DNA from 2 places in the Micromonospora sp. WMMD730 genome. Region 1 is predicted to be linked to the other one. Evidence: riboswitches for the same ligand, from Rfam matches in the RefSeq annotation. Region 1 holds a riboswitch; the other holds the start of a gene.
The links. A riboswitch is a leader RNA that binds a small molecule or an ion and turns the genes downstream of it on or off. The one in region 1 is predicted to bind S-adenosylmethionine.

Region 1 (3,303 bases):
GTTCACGTTGGTCGGGAGGGACGTTCGCACAACGCCTCCGGCGTTGGGTCGCAAGAACTTGAAAAGTCTCCGGCGAAAGCCCTCCCGCACGGAGCATCTTCCGCCGCCCGGTTCCTGCCGTCAAGTCCTTCCCGGCGGGTTTTCACCACGCACCGCGAAAACCCGGTCACCCAGAGATCCACTCGGGCCGCCCTGCGCCCATGATCGACACAGTGGGGCCGAAGTGGCGGTGTCCCGGCCGGCTGACACCGCAACCCGCGCCCCGATGGGTCGACCACCGACGCAGGGGCGGGCGGCGCGCCGGGTTCAGGAGAGGAGGCCGGCGTCGCGGGCGGCCCGCAGGGACGGCTTGATCCGGTGGGTGGGGCCGACCTGACCGGCAACCGCGTCGATGGTCTTCAGGCCCTCGCCGGTGTTGAAGACGACCGTCTCGGCGGTCGGGTCGAGCCGGCCGGACTCGACGAGCTTGCGCAGCACCGCCACGGTCACCCCGCCGGCCGTCTCGGCGAAGACGCCTGTGGTGCGGGCCAGCAGCCGGATGCCGGCGCGGATCTCGTCGTCGTCGACGTACTCCATCCAGCCGCCGGTACGCCGCACCGCCTCCAGGGCGTACAGGCCGGCGGCGGGGTCGCCGATGTTGAGGGACTTGGCGATGCCGGTCGGCCGGACCGGGGTGATGGTGTCGGTGTCGGCGTGCAGGGCGGCGGCGATCGGATTGCAGCCGGCCGACTGCGCGCCGAACACCCGCCAGCCTCCGGCCGGGGCCTCGACCAGGCCGATCTCGACCAGCTCGGTGAACGCCTTGTCGATCTTGGTGAGCAGTTCGCCGGAGGCCATCGGGATGACCACCTGGGCCGGGATGCGCCAGCCGAGCTGCTCGGCAACCTCGTACCCGAGGGTCTTGGAGCCCTCGGCGTAGTAGGGCCGGACGTTGACGTTGACGAAGGCGGTGTCCTCGAACTCGTCGGTCTCCACCAGTTCGCCGCAGAGCCGGTTCACGTCGTCGTACGAGCCGTCGATGGCGACCAGGTCGCCACCGTAGACGGCGGTGGTGATCACCTTGCCCTGCTCCAGGTCGCCCGGGATGAAGACCACCGAGGGTGCGCCGGCACGGGCCGCGTGGGCGGCCACCGAGTTGGCCAGGTTGCCGGTCGAGGCGCAGGCGAACCGCTCGAAGCCGAGCGCCTTCGCGGCGGTGAGCGCCACCGAGACCACCCGGTCCTTGAACGAGTGGGTCGGGTTGGCGCTGTCGTCCTTGACCCACAGCGGCGCGCTGATGCCCAGCTCGGCGGCGAGGTGGGGCGCCGCCACCAGCGGGGTCAGCCCCGGGTCGAGGGTGACCCGGGTGGCCGGGTCCTGACCGGCGGGCAGGAGGGCGGCGTACCGCCAGATGTTCTGCGGGCCGGCCTCGATCTGCTCGCGGGTGACGCGCGCCAGCGCGGCGGCGTCGTAGTCGACCTCCAGCGGGCCGAAACACTCGTAACAGGCGTGCTGCGCGGCGAGCGGATAGCGGGCGGAGCAGGCGCGGCAGACCAGGGCACGGGCGGGGCTGGCGGCGGTGTCGATACCGGGGGCGGCGAGCGTCGACGTCATGTCGATTCCTCTCATCTTTCCCCGCATCGCACCCTGCGGCGGGGACGGAATTGGCACCTGCCCCGCCGGACGCTCAGCGATGAGCGCGCGGGGTGGTTGCCGGGGCGTCGTCGGGCCGTATCCCTCAGCCCCTCTGGATGAGGTATGCAGTTGTGAGACCGAGTCTAGGCAGCTTCGCGGCCATCGCCCAGCCTGCTTCCCACGGTGTGAACCATGGCGTTGGCCACCCTGCCACCGGGCATCGACCGGGCACCCCGGTCGGCACCGGTGTTTCGGGGAAGTTTCCAGCTCAACACGTCCGTAGGCACCGGGCGGAGAAACCCGTACGCCGGCCCTCCGGTCGGCCCCTGACCGCGCTCCGACAGGCCGACCCGGGCGGCCCATGGAGCCGATGACCGGCATTGCCATCGATCAGTACGGTGCGGGTGATCTGATGTCGAGAGAGGACCCCCGGCAATGCGACGGATACCGTTGAGCCTCACCAGTCTCGCCCTGGTCTGCCTGCTCACCGCGTGCGGGGGTGAGCAGGGCACGAAGGACGGGGCGGCGCCGACGGTCGGCCCGTCCGCCGAGCCCTCCACGGCCTCGGTGCTGAACGCGGCCACGGCCGAGCCGACGCCCACCGACGTCGAGCCGACCCCGCAGAAGAAGAGCGCCCCCGCCACCGCCCCGGCGGTCACCACCACTCCCCCGGCACCGGTGGTCAAGGCTCCGTTGACCTGCGCCCATCTGGCGGGCGCCAAGCTCGGCAGCAGCAAGACGCCCTACAACGGCTATCCGGACTACCTGCCGTTGAGCGAGGGGCAGTGGTCGGGCGAGGACGGCGCGACCGTGACGCTCCAGAAGCCCTGCGGTATCGGCGACCTCGACGGCGACGGCGCGGACGACGCGGTCGGCGTGGTCTCGATCAACTCCGGGGGCAGCGGCACCTTCTACACCGTCGCGGTGTGGCGCAACAACGGCGGCATGCCGGTGTTCCGGGCGCTGACCGATCTCGGCGACCGGACCCCGGTCGTGTCGGTGAGCGTGGCCGGACAGCGGGCCACCGTGGTCTGGTTGACCCGCAGCCCCAGCCGGGGCATGGCCGAGCTGGACATCAAACGCACCTCGGTCTACAAGCTCTCCGGCAGCACGCTCACCGAGGTGAGCCACACCGACGCTCCCTACAACCCCTGACCGGCCGTGTCGCCGGGGCCGCCTCGTCGAGGCGGTCCCGGCGACACGGGTCAGCGCGTCAGACCGACACCGAGGCGGGCTCGGAGACCGGGGCCGCCGGGGCGTCGGAGCGCCGGCGGCCGAGCAGCGTGTCGAGCGCCCAGGAACCCGGGCCGAGGACCGCGATCAGCAGGAACGACCAGCAGAACAGCGCGGACAGCTCGCCGCCGTTGCGCAGTGGCAGCAGGCCCTCCGGCTGGTGCACCACGAAGTAGGCGTACGCCATCGAGCCGGACGCGAGCAGCGCCGCGGGCCGGGTGAAGAGACCGGCCAGCACCAGCGCGCCGCAGACCAGCTGGATCAGCGCGGCCCACCAGCCCGGCCAGGCGCCGAGCGGGACAGCCTTGCCGGTAACCGGGTTGCCGCCGAACAACCCGAAGACCGACGACAGGCCGTGCAGCATGAACAGTAGGCCGATGACCATGCGGTACAGGGACAGGGTCGGCCCGCCGAGCCGAGAGACGTTCATGGGAACCTCCATGGAAGGGATTACTT
Region 2 (3,303 bases), 3.2 Mb from region 1:
GAAGTAGACCAGGCTGGAGTCCTTGATCAGCGCGATCAGCTGGTTCACCCAGGCCGGCAGTACCCGGCGTACCCCCTGCGGGACGATCACCAGGCGCATCGCCTCACCCCAGGAGAAGCCCAGCGCGCGGGCGCCCTCCAGCTGCGCGGCCTCCACGCTCTGGATACCGGAGCGGAAGATCTCCCCGATGTACGCGGCGGCGATCAGCGACAGCGCCAGGATGCCCAGCGGGTACGGGTTGGGGCCCCACACCTGCATGCCGAGCGGGGCCAGGCCGACGCCGATCAGCAGGATGGTGGCGGCGGCCGGCAGGCCCCGGAACACGTCGGTGTAGACCCGGGCCGGCCACCGCAACCACCGGGTACGGGAGATGCCCGCCACGGCCAGCGCCATGCCCAGTACCGAGCCGAGCAGGGCGGCGGAGACCGCCAGGATCAGCGTGTTGGGCAGCCCGACGGTCAGCATCTCGGGCAGCGCCTCGCGCATGGAGTCCCCGTCGAAGAAGGTCTCCCACAGGGTGCTCAACGGATCCATCGTGTTCTCCTACCGCCCCGCTCGCTGGTCTGGTCGTACCGTCAGGAGGTGGCCGACGTCGACGGCGTCGCCGCGCCCGGGGCGGTGACGTCGCCGCTGCCGGGGGTGAAGCCGGCCGGGATCGGCCGCCCCGGGTAGTACTGCTGCTGGAGCCGGGTCCAGGTGCCGTCGGCGATGACCTCGTCGAGGCCCTTGTCCAGCGCCTCACGCAGCGCGTCGTTGCCCTTGGCGACGGCGTACGCGGTGGGGGCCGGGCTCAGTTCGGTGGCCGCCACCGTGATCTTGCCGTTGCTGTCGGCGGCCGACTTCTCGCCGATCTCGGCGGGGGCGATCCAGGCGTCGGCGGTGCCGGCCTTGAGCTGGTTGATCGCCCCGTTGTAGTCGGGCACCCGCACCGGGTCGAGCTTGCGTGAGGTGGCGTAGTCGTCCTGCACGGTGCCCTGGACGACCACCACCCGCTTGCCGGCGAGCTGGTCGAAGCCGGTGAGCGGGGAACCGGCCGGCACGTCGAGGCCGAAGTAGCCGAAGTCGTAGCCGTTGCCGAAGTCGACGGTCTTCTTGCGTGCCTCGGTGACGGTGATCGAGGAGCTGCCGACGTCGAACTTGCGGTTGTTGACCTGGGAGAGCAGCGCCGAGAAGTCGGTGCCGACGAATTCGACCTTCAGCCCGACCCTGCCGGCGACGGCGACGAGCAGGTCGTTGTCGAAGCCGGTGAACGTGCCGTCCTTGAGGTAGACGTTCGGTGGGGCGTCGGTGAGCGTGCCGGCGCGCAGCACCCCCGGCTGGAGCAGGCCGTACGGGTTGTCGGCCGCCTCGGAGTCGCCGCCGCAGCCGGTCAACGCGGTGCCGGCGAGCAGGGCGGCGACGCCGAGCGCGGCGACCCGCGTCCAGGTGGCGCGGAACAGTCGGAGTGTGGGCAGGGCAGGAAGGAATCGCACGGGTGTCTCCGGAGGTGGTCGGGCGGCGGCGGACGCGCGCCGCCGACGGGATGCCCACCGGGCATCCCGCTGAGGTGTCACGGGAAGAGGGGTTCGACTAGCGGCGGCGACATGAGTCGCTGTGCACCCGCATGAGGTCGACGTGTCGCCGCCTGACCAGCCGGACGCCGACGGACCGGACGCCGGGCCGGATCACGGCGGTGACGCCGTCGCCGGGTGGGGCGGGTGAGTGGTTCGACACGGGTTCTCCCTGATCGGTGTCGACCTGGGGTGACCAGGCCACGCTTGCACCGGGTCGTTCACCGGTGCCTGGTCCTCACCCGGAGCACCCCACCGTGGCGGAGGGTTGCCGGCCAGCGAGCCGGGGCTTGACGCTGGCGCTCATGACCTGCCCGAAATCTAGCAGCAGCGACCGGCGGGTCGTCCACCCGTTATGACGGCCCTCACGTCCGCCCCTTACCGGCGGCCGGCTCGCGCGGTGGTCGGGCGGCGCAGGACCTCGGCGTCGTAGCGGACCCGGGCCGCCTGCACGTCGGGGAGGTGGGTGGTGGCCCAGGCTTCCAGGCCGGAGACCAGGTCGAGCAGGCTGCGGCCGAGGTCGGTGAGGGCGTAGTCGACCCGGGGCGGGACGCTGGCGTGCACGGTGCGGGTGACCAGACCGTCGCGTTCCAGCCCGCGCAGGGTCTGGGTGAGCATCTTCTGGCTGATTCCGTCGATGTGCTCGGCCAGTTCGCCGTAGCGGCGTTCGCCGTCGGCGAGGGTGAGCACGACCAGCACGCTCCACCGGTCACCGATCCGGTCGATGACCTGCCGGCTGCCGCAGTCGCGTTGGAACGGGTCGGGTCGCATCACTTTACTCTCTATCAGTGCGTCACAAACTTCAAGGTGCCTACTCTCTGCCGGGAAGTATCGGCTCCCACCTGCGTGTTGGCCAGTACGACAAGAGCACGCCACCCGAAGGAGAGCGCCATGTCCGTCGTCGTCACCGGGGCCACCGGCCACCTGGGCCGCCTCATCGTCGAATCCCTGCTGCGCCGGGGCGTACCCGCCGGGCAGATCGTGGCCCTCGGCCGCTCCGTGGACCGGCTCGCCGACCTCGCCGAGCGGGGCGTCGTGGTGCGGACGGCCGACTACACCGACCCCGACTCACTGCGCGCCGCCTTCGCCGACGCCGAGAAGCTGATGTTCGTCTCCGGCAGCGAGGCCGGGCAGCGGGTGCCGCAGCACCACAACGTGATCGAGGCCGCCCGTCAGGCGGGCGTCGGCCTGGTCGTCTACACCAGCATCGCCCACGCCGACACCTCCGACCTGCTGCTGGCCGCCGAACACCGGGCCACCGAGGAGGAACTGCGCGCCTCGGGCCTGCCGTACGTGCTGCTGCGCAACAGCTGGTACCTGGAGAACTACACAGGTCAACTGGCCAACTACCTGGCCCACGGGGTCGCCGGGTCGGCCGGCGACGGCCGGGTCAGCGCCGCCACCCGGGCCGACTACGCCGAGGCCGCCGCCGAGGTGCTCACCACGCAGGGGCACACCGGTCGGGTCTACGAACTGGGCGGCGAGGCGTTCACCATGACCGAACTGGCCGCCGAGGTGTCCCGCCAGAGTGGACGCGACGTCCGCTACACCGACCTGCCGGTGCCGGCGTACACCGAGCTGCTCGTCTCCGCCGGGCTGCCCGAGCCGTACGCGGCCACCCTCGCCGACGCCGACCGGGGCCTCGCCCACGGCGCGCTGTACGTGCCCGTGGCGGACCTGGAGAAGCTGCTCGGCCGCCGGCCCACCACCCTCGCCGAGGCCCTGCGCGCCGCCGGCTGAGCCGACCGCAGGG

Region 2: it holds a riboswitch for S-adenosylmethionine, as region 1 does, so the genes downstream of both, ACN265_RS15140 (ABC transporter substrate-binding protein) here and thrC (threonine synthase) in region 1, are expected to answer to the same signal.

What each region holds. Positions count from the first base shown of each region.
Region 1 is NZ_JBMHML010000002.1:283,119-286,421, reverse strand. It holds gene thrC (threonine synthase) at 307-1,593, opposite strand; SAM riboswitch class I at 1,602-1,737, opposite strand; gene ACN265_RS01315 (hypothetical protein) at 2,065-2,769, shown strand; gene ACN265_RS01310 (DoxX family protein) at 2,828-3,277, opposite strand.
Region 2 is NZ_JBMHML010000002.1:3,462,262-3,465,564, reverse strand. It holds gene ACN265_RS15145 (amino acid ABC transporter permease) at 1-534, opposite strand, end outside; gene ACN265_RS15140 (ABC transporter substrate-binding protein) at 576-1,472, opposite strand; SAM riboswitch class IV at 1,749-1,861, opposite strand; gene ACN265_RS15135 (winged helix-turn-helix transcriptional regulator) at 1,929-2,321, opposite strand; gene ACN265_RS15130 (SDR family oxidoreductase) at 2,442-3,290, shown strand.